Nitratifractor salsuginis DSM 16511: one gene and its partner. The protein of the gene in region 2 binds, or shares a complex with, the protein of the main gene of each other region. Links are inferred from orthologs where the notes say so. Each region holds a gene or a part of one and is shown on either strand. Other genes may lie near its edges. The genes, in order: rpsJ and nusB.

The links.
Region 1: the proteins of nusB (region 2) and rpsJ are in contact, whole or in part, in a solved structure (PDB 3D3B), measured with the Escherichia coli proteins. The link is inferred for Nitratifractor salsuginis DSM 16511 from one-to-one orthologs.

Annotation. Positions count from the first base shown.
Region 1 is NC_014935.1:96,122-106,526, forward strand. The notes cover bases 3,298-6,113. They hold rpsJ (30S ribosomal protein S10), read left to right. Parts: upstream 3,298-4,457; coding sequence 4,458-4,769; downstream 4,770-6,113. Other genes in these bases: NITSA_RS00515 (ATP-binding protein), read right to left, coding at 3,298-4,312; rplC (50S ribosomal protein L3), read left to right, coding at 4,780-5,361; rplD (50S ribosomal protein L4), read left to right, coding at 5,358-5,951; NITSA_RS00535 (50S ribosomal protein L23), read left to right, coding at 5,955-6,113. Also shown: NITSA_RS00470 (hypothetical protein), read right to left, coding at 1-163; NITSA_RS00475 (L,D-transpeptidase), read left to right, coding at 253-948; NITSA_RS11350 (hypothetical protein), read right to left, coding at 1,496-1,660; NITSA_RS00505 (peroxiredoxin), read left to right, coding at 1,833-2,537; more of NITSA_RS00515, read right to left, coding at 3,233-3,297; more of NITSA_RS00535, read left to right, coding at 6,114-6,236; rplB (50S ribosomal protein L2), read left to right, coding at 6,247-7,077; rpsS (30S ribosomal protein S19), read left to right, coding at 7,087-7,365; NITSA_RS11740 (helix-hairpin-helix domain-containing protein), read left to right, coding at 7,815-8,006; rpsC (30S ribosomal protein S3), read left to right, coding at 8,009-8,701; rplP (50S ribosomal protein L16), read left to right, coding at 8,704-9,129; rpmC (50S ribosomal protein L29), read left to right, coding at 9,116-9,307; rpsQ (30S ribosomal protein S17), read left to right, coding at 9,318-9,566; rplN (50S ribosomal protein L14), read left to right, coding at 9,566-9,934; rplX (50S ribosomal protein L24), read left to right, coding at 9,934-10,167; rplE (50S ribosomal protein L5), read left to right, coding at 10,170-10,405. UniProt on the Escherichia coli protein: Involved in the binding of tRNA to the ribosomes. Part of the processive rRNA transcription and antitermination complex (rrnTAC). The complex forms an RNA-chaperone ring around the RNA exit tunnel of RNA polymerase (RNAP).
Region 2 is NC_014935.1:659,425-665,248, reverse strand. Bases 2,875-5,824 are described here. They hold nusB (transcription antitermination factor NusB), read right to left. Parts: upstream 4,591-5,824; coding sequence 4,159-4,590; downstream 2,875-4,158. Other genes in these bases: kdsA (3-deoxy-8-phosphooctulonate synthase), read right to left, coding at 5,216-5,824; ribH (6,7-dimethyl-8-ribityllumazine synthase), read right to left, coding at 4,736-5,206; NITSA_RS03325 (dehypoxanthine futalosine cyclase), read right to left, coding at 2,974-4,017. Outside these bases: ATP-dependent DNA helicase RecG, read right to left, coding at 1-1,195; NITSA_RS03330 (M16 family metallopeptidase), read right to left, coding at 1,592-2,830. UniProt on the Escherichia coli protein: Part of the processive rRNA transcription and antitermination complex (rrnTAC). The complex forms an RNA-chaperone ring around the RNA exit tunnel of RNA polymerase (RNAP).

The DNA of each region.
Region 1 (10,405 bases), 560 kb from region 2 along the record:
ACTCCCCGTGGGCAGTGGCGCAACCGTCGCTGTATCCTTTCTGATAGGCGGGGCTCTGGGTATCGGCGGTCGGGGCCGGGCTTGGCTGGGCTGACCCCATACAGCCGCTCAGGCCCAGGGCCAAGAGTGCAGCGAATGAAAGCACCATTCCTTTCTTTCCCATAGCGATTCTCCTTTTTTCGCAGATTGTAACACATCGTCGGTTTCAGTCGCAGGGATTATAATGGAGGCATCAAAAACCGAGGAGTAGCGATGAGACGGATTTTAATGGGATGGATGGTCGTGATGACGGTTTTTCTTTTTGGAGCCAATGACGGCACGCGGGTGATCCCCCTGGGTAAAACCCGATTCAAAGTGATCGACAAGGCGGGAAAAGAGAAGATCGTGGATCTCAGAGGCAAAGACTTTATCGTCATCTCTCTCCGGGAGAAGGGGGCGGACGGTGCGGCCTATGCGGTGGATGGAGACGGTGTGGTCTGGTGGGCCGCTTCGATCTCTTCGGGGGCGAAGGGGCACGAGACCCCTTCGGGGATCTTCCCGGTTCTGCGAAAAGAGCGCTACCATATGTCCAAACAGCACCCTGACCCCAAAGGGGTGAACAATATGGATTTCTCACTCTTCTTCACCAACCGGGGGCATGCCCTGCATATGGGGAATACCAACGCCATGAGCCACGGCTGCATTCACGTGGGAGAAAAGGGAGCCTCGGCGATGTTCAAATGGGCGACCCCCGTTACCAAGGTAGTGGTGACCCGGGAGCATTATCTGCCCTATGTCTATCACGATCTGGGCAAAGCGGGTTACCGGGTGACCAAAAAAACCCCTCAATATATCCGGAACTATCTCAAGACGATGAAACCGGTAGCCCCCAGCGTCGAAGATCAGATTCCTGTCCCGGCAAAAAAAGAGGATAATCGGTCAAAAAAGCATTCGGGAGATATGTTTTAGAGGGAAGTTGTCCGGATGGTGCGGACGGAGAGACTCGAACTCTCACACCGAAGGCACCAGATCCTAAATCTGGCGTGTCTACCAATTCCACCACGTCCGCATAGAAGGGGTGGTACGCCCGTCAGGATTCGAACCTGAGACCGCTCGCTTAGAAGGCGAGTGCTCTATCCAGCTGAGCTACGAGCGCATAAACAGTAAGGGTGGTGCGCCAGAGAGGAGTCGAACCCCTAACCCTCAGATCCGAAGTCTGATGCTCTATCCAATTGAGCTACTGGCGCATATTCAAGGTTAAAATAGGGATCTCTTGTGAAAGATGGGGTGGGTAATGGGTCTCGAACCCACGACCTCCAGAGCCACAATCTGGCGCTCTAACCAACTGAGCTATACCCACCATCATTTCAGGAGACAGGTGTATGGTCGGAGTGAAAGGATTCGAACCTTCGACCCCCTGCTCCCAAAGCAGGTGCGCTACCAGGCTGCGCTACACTCCGTTTCCTGAAAAAAGGAGTGCAATTCTAACCAAAGATAGCTGTAAAGTCAATGAAAATTACTTATCGATCGGAAGAAATTTCCCACAACCTTTTTCAGGGGTGCCTCCAAAGCTCTTGACCTCTCGAGCCTTGCCTTCTCTGTATATCTTCGCACGCTTGCACTCCTGGGCCCATTTGATGCAATTTTCGTTTTTGCATCCTACATCTTCGGGAACGGCCATTTTGACACTCCTTGTTATAAAATCGCCGGGATTATAGCACAAGAAGAGCCATTAGTCAGGATAATAATTATTATCTCATAAAAATACTTGACAATACGGGTTCGCTGTGTTATCATTCCGTATCTCAAATGTGTCAGAGTAGTTGAGGCACAGGAGATCAAAGGAGTCAGCAATGGCATGTGATCAACCCACCCAAGCCCAAGAGGGTCAAACCCAAACCACCAAGGAGGTTACTATGGAAGAGAATGTACAAAGCCAGGCCGGAGTTCTGGTCCTGAAGAATATGCCCGAGTTCAAGGCTGAAGCCTTCAATGCCGAGACCGGACATTACACCGAAGTAAGCAGCGAAGATTATAAAGGCAAGTGGACAGTCGTCTGCTTCTATCCTGCAGACTTTACCTTCGTCTGCCCCACCGAGATCGCGGCGATGAACGCTCACCTCGATATCATCAAGGGAGAGCTGGGCTGTGAAGTCCTGGCGGTCTCCACCGACACCAAGTTCAGCCACAAGCGCTTCGTCGAGACCGAGCCTCTGCTCAAAGGTCTCAAAATGACCATCGCAGCTGACCCCACCCACGATATGAGCCGCAAATTCGGCGTCCTGATCGAAGATGCCGGTATCGCACTGCGGGGCCGCTTCCTGATCAACCCCGATGGCGTCATTGTGGCTGAGGAGGTTCAGGCTCCCCCGGTCGGCCGGAACGTCAAAGAGTTCATTCGCCAGATCCAGGCGCATCAGCATGCCTACAAGACCGGTGAAGTCTGCCCCGCAGGCTGGAGACCCGGCAAAAAGACTCTGCCTGTCAATACCGACGTCGAGCCGATGACCGGTCGGGTCGGTGACTACATCACCCTCGAAGAGATCCTGGCAGACTAAAACCCCCAACCTGCCGCCATCAGGGCGGTGGGTTCTTTTTCCATCTTAGTGTTCCCACTTCATTAAAACCGATCCGATTCTTACCGAAATCTAGCTATTTGAAAAAGTATTCTGTCGCAATATAGATCAGTTGTAAAAGAAAGATAAGTGCAGTATTGGAAATGATTGGGAGGAAAATATTGTAGGTCTGTTTTGATGGCAGAGGGGATGGGATTCGAACCCACGGTAGCTTGCGCTACACACGCGTTCCAGGCGTGCTCCTTCGACCGCTCGGACACCCCTCTAAATAGGAGGGCGCCATTATAACGGAAAAGATCTGAAAAAGCAATATTGCGTCACCTCTTCCTTTTTGTTATAATGCTCCCGCCTCTTTCCAGACCTGTGCAACGGTTTCGGAGGACACCGGGTCAGGATGGGAACATAGCAGCCCACCCTCCGTCACCGTGTGCCGCAGCCATCTGGGGAGAGGTTCTTCTCAAGACTCCATATCTCCAAAATTTTTCCACATAAAACCGATAAACCTCTTGACAAATATCACTACTATGTCAAAATTCCTCATTCCTCATTCCTCATTCCTCATTCCTCATTCCTCATTCCTCATTCCTCATTCCTCATTCCTCATTCCTCATTCCTCATTCCTCATTCCTCATTCCTCATTCCTCATTCCTCATTCCTCATTCCTCATTCCTCATTCCTCATTCATTGAGTATGCTCCATTCATAAAAGGGGATGGCTTCAAACTCGATCGTACCGAGACTGAATCTATATCGGTTGGAGACGGTGACGACCCAGACTTTTCCCACCTCTGTTTTTACGAATTTGGGATAGAGCTGCTGGGCGCGTTTCCAAAACTGGTCTTCCCCTTCAAAAGGAGAAGGGAGAATCAGCTCGTTCCTATCTTCCAAACGGTATCCCAACGAGCCCGCCACGGCGAAGGGGCGTTGGTGTTTGAGCAGGGCCAGGGCCACCATCGCGTCAAAGGTGGCCGGAAAGGGTTGGTACTTGTTGAGGTAACGGGTGAAGATAAAATCATACAAGATAAGCTTTTTCCCCGGCCCCTTCTCCAGATCCGGCAGAAGGTAGATCAGCTTTTCCTCTTCGAAACGCTTCAACGTGGCATAGGTCCAATCCTTGGAAATTCTGAAATACTCCCGGGCGGTCGTGTAGATCTGGTGGGCGGTGATCCGTCGGCCCTGGAAGCGGGCGAGGATGAGCAGAAGCCGACTCTCCTGATCGTCGAATGTCGCATAGAAAAATTCCCGCATCCTCAATAGGGCGGATGCCGGGGTTTCGAGTGCGAGCGGGGGGAGGGTGCCGAGCTTGATGAACCGGTTGAAGGCCTGCACGGGTGCCGAACTCCGGTCGAAGCCGAGGAACTCTTCATAGTCGAGGGGAAAGAGTTCAAAAGAGGGCAGTGAGAGAGAAGGGGGCAAGGGGGTACGGCCGACCAGTACCAGACGGGAGACTCGGGGAAGGCGTTCGAGAAAACCTTCATACCAATGGTCGATGACCAGAAGGGAGATCCCCTCCTCTTTGAGAAAACCCTCCAGGAGAGCGGTATCGATATCCTCCAGCGCAAAGGCCGGGTCCTGGGCATCGAGGTAGAGCCAGGATTCCGGGGTGAAGGCCTGCAGCCAATGGAGGATCAATGCGGTTTTCCCGGAGGATCTCGGCCCGTGAAGGTAAAAGGAACCCTCTTCGGGGAGTTGGAGTTTGCGGGGGTAGAAAGGGTTGGGAACCGGTTTGAGATCGTAAAAATAGTCGAGAATATCCATAACTTTCCTTCCAAAAAGGAAATATTTTTGTAAATCATACCATTTTTAGCACAATTATCAAGGGGAATAGAGGCCTCTTTCTGTATAATCTGCATCCCAAAAAATTATGTCGGGCAACCGACGAGTTCTTTAGAGAAGGAAAACAATGGAAAAAATCCGATTGAAGCTCAAAGCTTACGATCACCGTGTTCTCGACCGCTCCGTGGCCTCCATCGTGGATGCCGTCCGCCGCACCGGTGCCGAGCTTCGTGGCCCCATTCCGATGCCCACGAAGATCAAGCGCTACACCGTGCTGCGTTCGCCCCACATCAACAAGGACAGCCGTGAGCAGTTCGAGATCCGCATTCATTCCCGGATGATCGATATCGTCTCTGCCACCAGCGAGACCATCGATTCGCTGATGAAACTGGACCTGGCTCCCGAAGTGGAAGTCGAAATCCGGTCTATGGACAAGTAAGGAGTCAAGAATGGAATATATCGTAGAAAAAATCGGCATGAGCCGTACGATCGACGTCCCCAGTGTTCCGGTCACTCTCCTGAAAGTCGTTGAGACCAAGGTCTGCGAAGTACGGGAAGACGGAAAGGCCCTGGTCGCCTACAACAGCGGCAAGAAGATCAACAAAGCGATCGAAGGCCAGCAGAAGAAGTACAGCGTCAGCAATGAATTCAACAAATTTATGACGCTGGAAGTGGCCGAGGGGACCGAGCCCGGTGATCTCAGCACCGCCCCCCTGGCCGAAGCCCAGGTCGTCAAGAGTTCCTTCAACAGCAAGGGACGCGGCTTCAGCGGGGTTATGAAGCGTCATAACTTCGCCGGAGGCCCCGGGGCACACGGTAGCCGTTTCCACCGCGCTCCCGGTTCCATCGGTATGTGCGAATGGCCCGGCCGCGTTCAGCCCGGACAGAAGATGCCCGGACACTATGGTAACGCCAAGACCACCGTTAAAAACGAAGTGATCTCCTTCGATGCCGAGAACGGCATCCTGGTGCTCAAGGGAGCCGTCCCCGGCCCCAAAGGTGCCCGTGGAGTAGTAAGGATTGTCAAATGAGTAACGCAACAGTAATCAAAACGACGGATCTCCCCCAGGCGTTCCTGGAGGTACATCCTCATAACCTTTACCTCTATTGCAAAGCCTATGCGGCCAACCTGCGCGCCAACACTGCCCAGACCAAGAACCGGTCCGCAGTCAGCGGCGGCGGCAAGAAACCCTTCGCGCAGAAGGGGGGCGGTCGTGCACGTCAGGGCTCCATCCGCGCTCCCCATTTCCGGGGCGGCGGTGTGGTCTTCGGTCCCACGACCGATCGCAACTACACTCAGAAGGTCAACAAAAAGCAGAAGCGCCTGGCGCTGATGCACGCGTTGGCGGAGAAAGCGGCCAACGAAAAACTTTTCGTTGTCGACAGTGTCGCGATCGAATCGGGCAAGACCAAAGACGCCAAAGCTTTTGTCGATGGCTTCGGTCAGCGGGATCTTCTGGTGGTCAAAGAGATGATCGATGAGAAGACTTTCCTGGCTTTCCGCAACCTTCAGGAGAGCTATCTCATCGAAGAGAATGAGCTCAACGGATACCTGGCAGCTGCCTATCACGCCATCGTGATGGAAAAAGCGGTCTGGGACAAACTGATTAAAGAGAGTTAAGCCATGGCAGACATTACTGATATCAAAGCAATTATCTATACGGAAAAGACTCTGGGTCTGCAGGAAGAGGGTGTCATCGTCGTTCAGACAACCCCCCGCATGACCAAGAACGGTCTGAAAGAGGTTTTCAAAGAGTATTTCGGAATCAAGCCTCTGAAAGTCAACTCGATGAGAGTCAACGGCAAGGTGAAGCGTTTCAAGGGAGTCGAGGGCAAGCGTGCCGACAGCAAGAAGTTTTATGTCAAGCTCCCCGAAGACGCCAAGATCGAAAGCTTAGCGGTATAAGGGAATAGCGATGGCAATCAAATCATTCAAACCAACCACCCCCTCCCGTCGTTTTATGACGGTCCTGGACAGCAGTGATATCACGGCGAAGGCCAGTGTCCGCTCTCTGCTGAAGAAGCTCCCCCGCAAAGCGGGACGCAACAACAACGGCCGGATCACTTCCCGTCATAAAGAGGCCGGAGCGAAAAAGCTCTACCGGATCATCGATTTCAAGCGGAACAAGTTCGGTATCGAGGGACGGATCGCGACGGTCGAGTACGATCCTTACCGCAACTGCCGGATCTGCCTGGTCAACTACGTCGACGGGGAGAAGCGCTACATCCTTCAGCCCAAAGGCGTGAAGGTCGGCGATACCGTCATGGCCGCCGAAGCGGGCCTGGACATCAAACCTGGCAACGCGATGAAGCTGAAAAACATCCCCGTCGGTACCCTGGTCCACAACATCGAGATGAATCCCGGTCAGGGCGGCAAGATCGCCCGCAGCGCCGGCGGTTACGCTCAGATCATGGGCCGCGACGGCAAATATGTCTCCCTGCGGCTTCCTTCCGGAGAGATGCGCTACATCCTGGGTGAGTGTATGGCGACGGTGGGTACCATCGGCAACGAAGACTTCGCCAACATGGTCATCGGTAAAGCCGGTCGGAACCGCCACCGCGGTATCCGCCCCCAGACCCGCGGTTCCGCGATGAACCCCATCGACCACCCCCACGGTGGTGGTGAAGGTAAAACCAACTCCGGTCGCCACCCCGTCTCCCCCTGGGGTATGCCCACCAAGGGGTACAAGACCCGTCGGAAGAAGGCCAGCGACAAGCTGATCATCTCACGCAAGAAGAAAAAGTAAGGGATAAGCATGGCACGTTCATTGAAAAAAGGTCCTTTCATCGACGATCATTTGATGAAAAAGGTACTCAAGGCAAAAGAAGAGGGTTCCAACAAACCCATCAAAACCTGGTCTCGCCGTTCGGTCATCTTCCCCGAGATGATCGGCCTGACCATCAACGTCCACAACGGACGTCAGTTCGTTCCCGTCTATATCACGGAGAACCACGTGGGCTACAAACTGGGTGAATTCGCCCCCACCCGCACATTCAGAGGACACAAAGGCAGTGTCCAGAAGAAGGTAGGTTGATCATGAGCAGAGCAGTACTCAAGTATGTAAGAGTCTCCCCCACCAAGGCGAGACTGGTTGCCCGTGAAGTTCAGGGAATGAACGCCGAGCTGGCCCTGGCCGCTCTGGAGTTCATGCCCAACAAAGCGGCGGGAATCATCTCCAAAGTGATCGCTTCCGCAGTCGCCAACGGTGATTATGAGCCCGAAGAGGTCATCATCACCGATTGCCGTGTGGACAAAGCAGCCGTAATGAAGCGCTGGCGTCCTCGCGCCCGGGGAACCGCGACGCGTATTCTCAAGCCCACTTCACACATCTATGTAGAGGTCGCGGAGGCCGCTGCCGCCGAAGCACCCAAAAAAGAGAAGGCCCCCGCCAAGAAGGCGAGCAAAAAAGAAGCTCCCGCGGAAACAGCCGCCAAAGCCGCCGCAAAAGAGGCTGCCGAGGCGACGGAAAAGAAGGGTGACGATCTGACCAAGATCAAAGGGATCGGCAAAGCCTACCAGCAGAAGCTCAACGACGAGGGAATCCATACCTACGAAGATGTCGCCAATATGACCGACGAGCAGATCGCCATGATGGAAGAGAAATATAGCTTCAAAGGCGATTTCCGTGAGTCAGTAGCCGATGCCAAAAATATCGTCAACGGAAAGGAAGCGTAACTATGGGTCAGAAAGTCAATCCTATCGGTCTCAGACTGGGAATCAACCGCAACTGGGAGTCTCGATGGTATCCCGCCAAAGATCGTGCTCCCAGCTTTGTTGCGGAAGATCACAAAATCCGCAAATTCCTGAAGAAGGAGCTCTTCTTCGCCGGAGTGAGCAATATCATCATCGAACGGACCGTCAAAAAGATCCGTATCACCATCGTCACTGCACGCCCCGGTATCATTATCGGTAAGCGCGGTGCCGACATCGAAAAACTCAAAGCCAAGCTGCAAAAGATGCTGGGCAAAGATGTTGCGATCAACATCAAAGAAGAGAAACGCCCCCAGGCTTCCGCTCAGCTGGCCGCCGAAAACATCGCGACGCAGCTGGAGCGCCGGGTCGCGTTCCGCCGTGCGATGAAAAAGGCGATTCAGGGGGCACTGAAGTCCGGTGCCAAAGGAATCAAAGTTCAAGTCTCCGGCCGTCTCGGCGGTGCGGAAATGGCTCGGACCGAGTGGTATCTCGAGGGTCGTGTGCCCCTGCATACCCTGCGGGCCAAGATCGACTACGGCTTTGCCGAAGCGCTGACAACCTACGGAAACATCGGCGTCAAAGTCTGGATCTTCAAAGGTGAAGTTCTTCAGAAAGGGATTCAGCCCGAGCCCAAAGAAGAGCGCAAGAGCCGCAAACCCAGAAGAAGAGGTGAATAATTATGTTGATGCCCAAACGTACCAAGTGGAGAAAGCAGCAGAAGGGCCGCAACCGCGGTAAATCCTTCCGCGGTAACCGCATTGAATTCGGTGAATTCGCCATCAAGGCCACCGAAGCGGGTCGGATCGACTCCCGGCAGATCGAAGCGGCACGTATCGCGATGACCCGCCGGGTCAACCGTACCGGTAAAACCTGGATCCGGGTCTTCCCCGACAAGCCTCTGACCAAGAAGCCTCTGGAAACCCGGATGGGTAAAGGTAAGGGAGCCGTTGAAAAGTGGGTAATGAATATCAAACCCGGCCGGATCATTTTCGAAATGGCGGGCGTTCAGGAAGACCTGGCTCGCGAAGCGTTGACCCTGGCCTGCCACAAGCTTCCTTTCAAGACGAAAATCATTTCAAGGGAAGAGAGCAATGAAATATACTGATCTGCAGGACAAGAGTGTCGAAGAACTCGAAACGATGCTCCGAGAGAAAAAAATGGAAGTCTTCACCCTCCGGGCGAAGCTCAAGACGATGCAGCTGACCAATACCAGTGAGCTGAGAGCGGCCAAAAAAGATGTCGCCAGAATTATGACGGCGCTCAACGCCGCGAGATCCAAGTAAAGGGTGTAGCATGCCGAAAAGAGTAATTTCAGGAACGGTCATCAAAAAGGCCGGTGATAAAACCGCTACGGTCCTGGTGGAGCGCAAGGTTTTGCACCCCCGCTACCACAAGACAGTCAAGCGTTTCAAAAAATATCTGGTTCACGACGAGCGGAACGAAGCGAATGTGGGAGATACGGTCAGCGCCATCGAGTGCCGGCCCCTTTCCAAGAACAAAGCGTTCCGTCTTCTCGAAATCGTTGAGAGAGGAGAGGGCTAATGATTCAGAGTTTTACCCGCCTGAACGTCGCGGACAACAGCGGCGCCAAGGAGATCATGTGTATCAAAGTGCTGGGTGGTTCCAAGCGCCGGTACGCCAGCGTCGGTGACGTCATCGTCGCCTCGGTCAAAAAAGCCCTTCCCAACGGTAAAGTGAAGAAGGGTAAGGTGGTCAAAGCGGTTGTCGTTCGGACCAAAAAAGAGATCCAGCGTGAAAACGGATCCCTGATTCGTTTCGACGACAACGCCGCCGTAATCATCGATGACAAAAAAGAGCCCATCGGTACCCGTATCTTCGGGCCGGTGAGCCGTGAAACACGTTATGCGGGCTTTATGAAAATCGTATCGCTCGCGCCGGAGGTATGGTAATGGCAAAGAAATTCAACATCAAAAAAGGTGATCAGGTCATGATCATCGCCGGTGATGACAAAGGCAAGACGGGAGAGGTTCTGAAAGTTCTCCCCAAGAAAGACGCCGTCATCGTTGCCGGATGCAAGATCGCACGCAAAGCGGTCAAGCCCAGCGAAGAGAACAAAGAGGGTGGTTTCATCAACAAAGAGATGCCCATCCATATCTCCAATGTCAAGAAAGTGGAGGGCTGATCATGAGCAGAATGAAAGAAAAATATCGCTCCATCGTTCCCGAGCTTCGCGAAGAGCTGCAGATCAAGAATGTCATGCAGACTCCCAAGCTCGAGAAGATCGTCATCAGCGTCGGAGCCGGTGAAGAGGGCAAGGACAGCAAACTGATCCAGAATATGGCCGACACCATCAGCCTGATCGCCGGTCAGCATGCCGTCATCACCCTGGCCAAGAAATCCGTCGCCGGATTCAAGGCCCG
Region 2 (5,824 bases):
AAGGAGTTTGGGTGATGAGGCTCACATCGATGAGCTCCGACTCCATCATCGCCTGGGTCCTCGGGATGGGGGTGGCGGAGAATTGCAGATAGTGGGGGCGGCGCTCCCCTTGGCTTACCAACGCCTCCAGCAATGCCCGCTGTTTGGTGCCGAAGCGGTGCTGCTCATCCACCATCACCAGAGCCGCCTCGGGCAGATCCTCCAGATAGAGCAGTGCGTGGGTGCCGATGATAAAATCAGCCTCCCGGTAATCCCCTTCGCTATTGCCCTGCATCACCAAAGCCACTTTGAGCTCCCGGGGGAGATATTTGCACGCCTCTTCATAGAGCTGCCTCGCCAGGATGGAGGTGGGCGCCATCAGCACGGAGCGATCACCACCCGCCATCACCGCCGCCGCCAGGATCACCATCGTCTTGCCGCTGCCCACATCCCCGATGATCATACGCCGCGCCGCCTTCTCCTTTTGGGAGAGGTCCTTTTGGATCTCGGCGATCACTTTTTGTTGATCCGGCGTCAAGGTAAAGGGCAGGGTTTCGACAAAAGGTTCGATAGGCCGGTTTAGCGCCTTGAGGGCGGGATAGTCGTGGCGTTTGGAGCGAAGCTTGCGCAGGTGGTTGTAGGCTTCGATGAACTTGAGCTGCCCCACAACCTCTCCCTCGATCTGAGGCGGGGGCGCTCCGGCCTCGCTGTAGCGCTCGAGGAAATGAAGACGCATCAGCAATCCCACCTCCTCACTCTGCAGCCCCTCGGCAAAAAGATTGCGTTCGGTGACATAATTCTCGATCAAAGCCCGCATCTGAGACTCTTTGAGCACCGTTTTGTATCGGGGGAAGATGCGCCCATACTCTTTGAGGGAGCGGGGCTGGGCGATCTGGGGCCACCCGTTAAAAAGGGAGACTTTGCCGTGGATGATATGGCGGCTTCCGGGTTCGAAGAGACGCTGATGGTAGGGTGTGGCTTTGAAAAACTGCCCGCTGATCCTCCGACCGAGAGCGGGGAGAAAAAAACGCACCTGCATCCGCCCCCCCCGGATCCGGCGATCCTCCACCTGCGCCTCAAAGGTCTGCACCCGCCCCGGCTCGATCCTGGAAGCAAGCCGGGTATCCTCATAGGAACTCGGCAAAATCAGCGCCAGGTCCAACAGAGTCCGGATTTTGAGCTTTTGGAACAACCGTTTCGCTTCAACCTCTTCCATACCCACTCTTTATAGATTATTATTACACCGGCGACCATTAATCCAATATTTGCGATGGAGCTTTCACTCGATGGCGACAAAGGAGCACTCAACCCCGAAGGGGCACCGCAGGTGTTTGCGACTGCCAGAGCTATCGAGTGAAAGCTCTGGTTGGAGTGAAAATCATATTTACTCTTTAGAATATTACAGAATAAAGTAGGGTTAGAAGAAGTTTTATAAACAATTTGCAATATTCTTGAAGTTTTGGATTAGGAAATCTTTTATGTCAAATGAGCTTATATATCATTGGAAGATCAAAAAAGGACGTCAGTCCCTTGCGTTTTCTTTTTCTTTGCTTCGTTTCCTTTTTCTTTGTCGCAAAACAAAGAAAAAGAAATGAAGAGGGAAACCGCTAAACTACTTTTTCGTGACGATCGACCAACTCAACTTCCCGATCTCAGGATGGGCGTGAATAAAGGCATTCAGATCCTCCAGCTTCATCGTCCGGATCATCTCCAGCTCTTTGGCCGACCACTCAAGCCCCAATCCGTCGTAATACTCGTGGAAAGCCCGGCTCATACGCTGGGAGAGGGTCTCGGTGCGCAGGGGCTCGCTGCCTAAAAAGAACTTTTTGGCGCTCTCCAGCTCCTCGGCGCTGACCCCACCTTTGAGGAAACGGTCGACCACCTCCTTGACCACCTTTTGGGCCTCTTTCTGACTCTCGAGTTTGGTCTGGAGGTATCCGCTGAAATAGCTGTGGGTGCGCTGGACTGCCAGACGGCCGTAGGCGGAGTAGGCCAGGCCCCGCTTGACCCGCACCTCCTCCATCAGGCGGCTGCCGAACCCCCCGCTTCCCAGGATGAAAGCCGCCACTTTGCCGTAAACCCGGTGGGTATCATTGGCCTCCATCGCGTAGGGGGCTCCGAAGTAGATATAGGCTTGGTCCGTCTCTTCGGGGGTGACGACTTCGCGTTCTTTGTCGTTGGCGCTGAAATGGGGGATGGGGGCCACCTCTCCGTGAGTCAGTGCTTCAGCCGCCTTTTCGACCGCCTTTTTCACCTCCTCGGGAGTGAACTTGCCCCCGATGACCACGATAAGATTCTCCAGATGCAGATGATCCTTCAGATAGCTCTCGACCTGCTCCAATTTCAGATGGCTGATGCTTTCGGGAGTTCCCAGTGCCGGATGGGCCAGCGGAGTCCCCTCGAAGAGGATCGAGCGCAGCTTGGTCGCGGCGATGTAGTCAAAGTCGCTCTCTTTTTGGCGCAGCTTGCCCAGGGTCTGGGTCTGCACCTTTTTGAAGGCTTCGGGAGTCAGGTTGGGGTCACGCAGCAGCTCGGAAAGTTTCCCCAAACCAAAGTCGAATTCACTCTTGAGTGCTTCGAGAGAGAGGACGAAGGTCTCCCGACCCGTATCGGCGTGCAGCTGCACCGCCCGGTTCTCCAGAGCCTCGGCGAAGGCGATGGCCCCCTCTTTGCGGGTCCCCTCTCCCAGGATCCCGGCGCTGAAGCGTGCGATCCCCGGCACCGTATCGGCTAGGGACCCGCTATCGCGGAACACAAGCTCCATCGACGCCAGGGGAAGGCGTTTCTCCTTTTCGAAGACGACGGGGATCTTGACCCCTTTGACGGTAACGTGCATCAGTGTTGCGGCCATAATTGTTCCTTGAACTATAAAAATCGCTGTAATAATCTTCAATATCGAGCGTTGAGCGCTGAGCGTTGAGCGCTGAGTAAAAATTGAGCGGAGCCACTGCACCGCCTTCCGAAATTCCTCATTCCTCATTCCTCATTCCTCATTCAAAAATATTCGAGAATTTCATAAGCGGTGTTCCTTTTGGCGGGGCGTTCGCCGATGTCGCGGATGAGGCGGATCATCTCCTCCTGGTTCATCCGGTTGCTGGCCCCGGCGGCGGAGACTACATTCTCCTCCATCATCGTGCTGCCCAGGTCATTGGCTCCCCAGAGCAGTGCCATCTGTCCAATGTAGCTGCCCTGGGTGACCCAGGAGCTTTGGATGTTGGGGACATTGTCCAGGAAGAGCCGGGCGACCGCCAGGAGCCGTAGATAGCGGTTGGCCGACTGTTTGCGGATCTCGGGGATCTCTTCGACCAGTCGGGTGTTTTTGCCCTGGAAAGACCACATAATAAAGGCCCGAAATCCCCCCGTCTCATCCTGGAGCCGGCGGATATGATCGAAATGCTCCACGATCTCCCGGTCGGTCTCCACGGTGCCGTACATCATCGTCGCCGTGGATTTGATCCCCAGCTTGTGGGCTTCGCGATGGACCTCCAGCCAAGTATCCTTGTCCAGCTTCTTGGGAGCGATGATATCCCGCACCCGGTCGCTGAGGATCTCCGCTCCGGCCCCGGGGATGGAGGCCAGCCCTTTGGCGTGGAGCCTGCGGAGCACCTCCCGGATGGAGATATTGGAACGTTTGGCGATGTAGTCGATCTCGATGGCGCTGAAGCCGTGGATGGTTATTTGCGGATATTTCTTATGAATATGCTCCACCAGATCCTCGTACCACTCGATCTCCAGCTTGGGATGCACCCCTCCCTGAAAGAGGATCTGGGTCCCCCCAATGGCCAGAAGCTCCTCGATCTTTTGATCGATCTCCTCGAAGCTCAGGATGTAGGCGTCGTCATTCTTCTCGTGGCGGTAAAAGGCGCAGAATTTGCAATCGACCCAGCATACGTTGGTGTAGTTGATGTTGCGGTCCACCACGAAAGTCGTCACCCCTTTGGGATGCAGCTCCTTTTTGCGGGCATAGGCCATCCGCCCCAACTCTTTGAGATCGGCGTTCCGGATCAGATCCACCGCCTCGTCGATGGTCATACGCATAAATGGGCTCCTTTATGCGTATGAATGAGAAATGAGAAATGAGAAATGAGAAATTTCGGTTCTTGTCGCTTCGCGACACCTCTTTTTTGAATATAGTGCGTTGCCCTGCAACGCTGACCATAATTCCTCATTCCTAATTCCTCATTCCTCATTATTCGAAGCCGCCTCCGGCTTCGCTACCGGTTTCCCGACAGCATCTAGGACCCCGTTGATAAATTGCGGGGATTTCTCGTCGGCCAACTCTTTGGCCAGTTCCACCGCTTCGTTGATGATGATGGGGCGGTCGGTTCCCTCGATGAGGATTTCGTAGGCTCCCAGGCGGAGGATCGCCTTTTCGACTTTGCCGATCTTGGAGTAGTCCCAGCTCTCCAAATGTTTCTGGATCTCTTCGTCGATCTTGTCGAGATTTTCGATGGTCCCTTTGAAGAGCCGCATGGAAAATTCCCGTTGCTTGTTGCGGATCTTGTCACTCTCCAGGATCTCTTCACTGAACTTTTCGATCCCGTCATTGCCCAGATCGTAGGCATAGAGCAGACCCACTACCGCCCGTCTAGCCTGATGTCGTGTCGCCATATTTCACCTTTTTTGGTCGCACGACGCAAGCACGGCGGCTACGCCGCCTCACGTCGCAAGTTTTTTATATTTATTATATTTAACGAAAGCGTTGCAAAGCAACGCATACCAAAATTTCTAGTTACTAGTTACTAGTTACTAGTTTCTAGTTACTCATTACATCATAGAGGTTGATCATCTCGATCAGGCTGCTCATCGCTTCGCCCCCTTTGTTGCCCGCTTTGGTGCCGGCCCGTTCGATGGCCTGCTCGATGCTGTCGACGGTGAGCACGCCGAAGGAGACCGGCTTGGCATATTTGAGGGTGACGTTGGCGATGCCCTTGGTCGCTTCGGCGGAGACATAGTCGAAGTGGGGCGTCGCTCCCCGGATCACCGCGCCCAGGCAGCAGACGGCGTCGTATTTGCCCGAAGCCAGCGCCCGGTCCAGGGCGAAGGGGATCTCAAAGGCCCCCGGTACCAGGATCAGATCCAGGCTCTCGGGATCACCGCCGAGGCGGGCATAGGTATCTTTGGCCCCCTCTACCAGGCGATCGGTGATGAAATGATTAAAGCGTGCGGAGATAATGGCGACCTTTTTGCTTGGGTCGACCCGAAGGTTTCCTTCGACGATGTTCATACTGTTCCTTTATTCTACGATACTGCGAATGGCGTCGATCTGGGGAATCAGACGCTCGAGGTCTTGCAATTTTATCATATTGGGCCCATCGCTCAAGGCGACGGAGGGGTCGAAATGGGTTTCGAAGAAGAAGCCGTCCACTCCCGCTCCCGCAGCCGCCCGTGCCAGGGTGGGGACGAATCGGCTGTCGCCGCCACTGGTGGCCCCGCCGCTGGCCGGCATCTGCACCGAGTGGGTCGCGTCAAACACCACCGGAGCGAATCGGCGCATGATGGGGAAAGAGCGCATATCGACTACCAGGTTTCCGTAACCGAAGGTCGTGCCCCGCTCCGTGAGCCAAACTCCGTATTTCTCCGAAGCCTCGTAATTCACTTCGCCCTCGTATCCCCGGGTTTTGAGGACTTTGGCCACGGAGTACTCCATCGCCTGGGGAGCGAGGAATTGCCCCTTTTTGATGTTGACCTTGGCCCCGGTCTTGGCCGCGGCGACGAGCAGGTCGGTCTGCCGGCAGAGAAAGGCGGGGATCTGCAGCACATCGGCCACCTCGGCCACCGGCGCAGCCTGGGCGGGCTCGTGGATATCGGTCAGAATGGAGTAACCGAAGCGCTCTTTGACCTC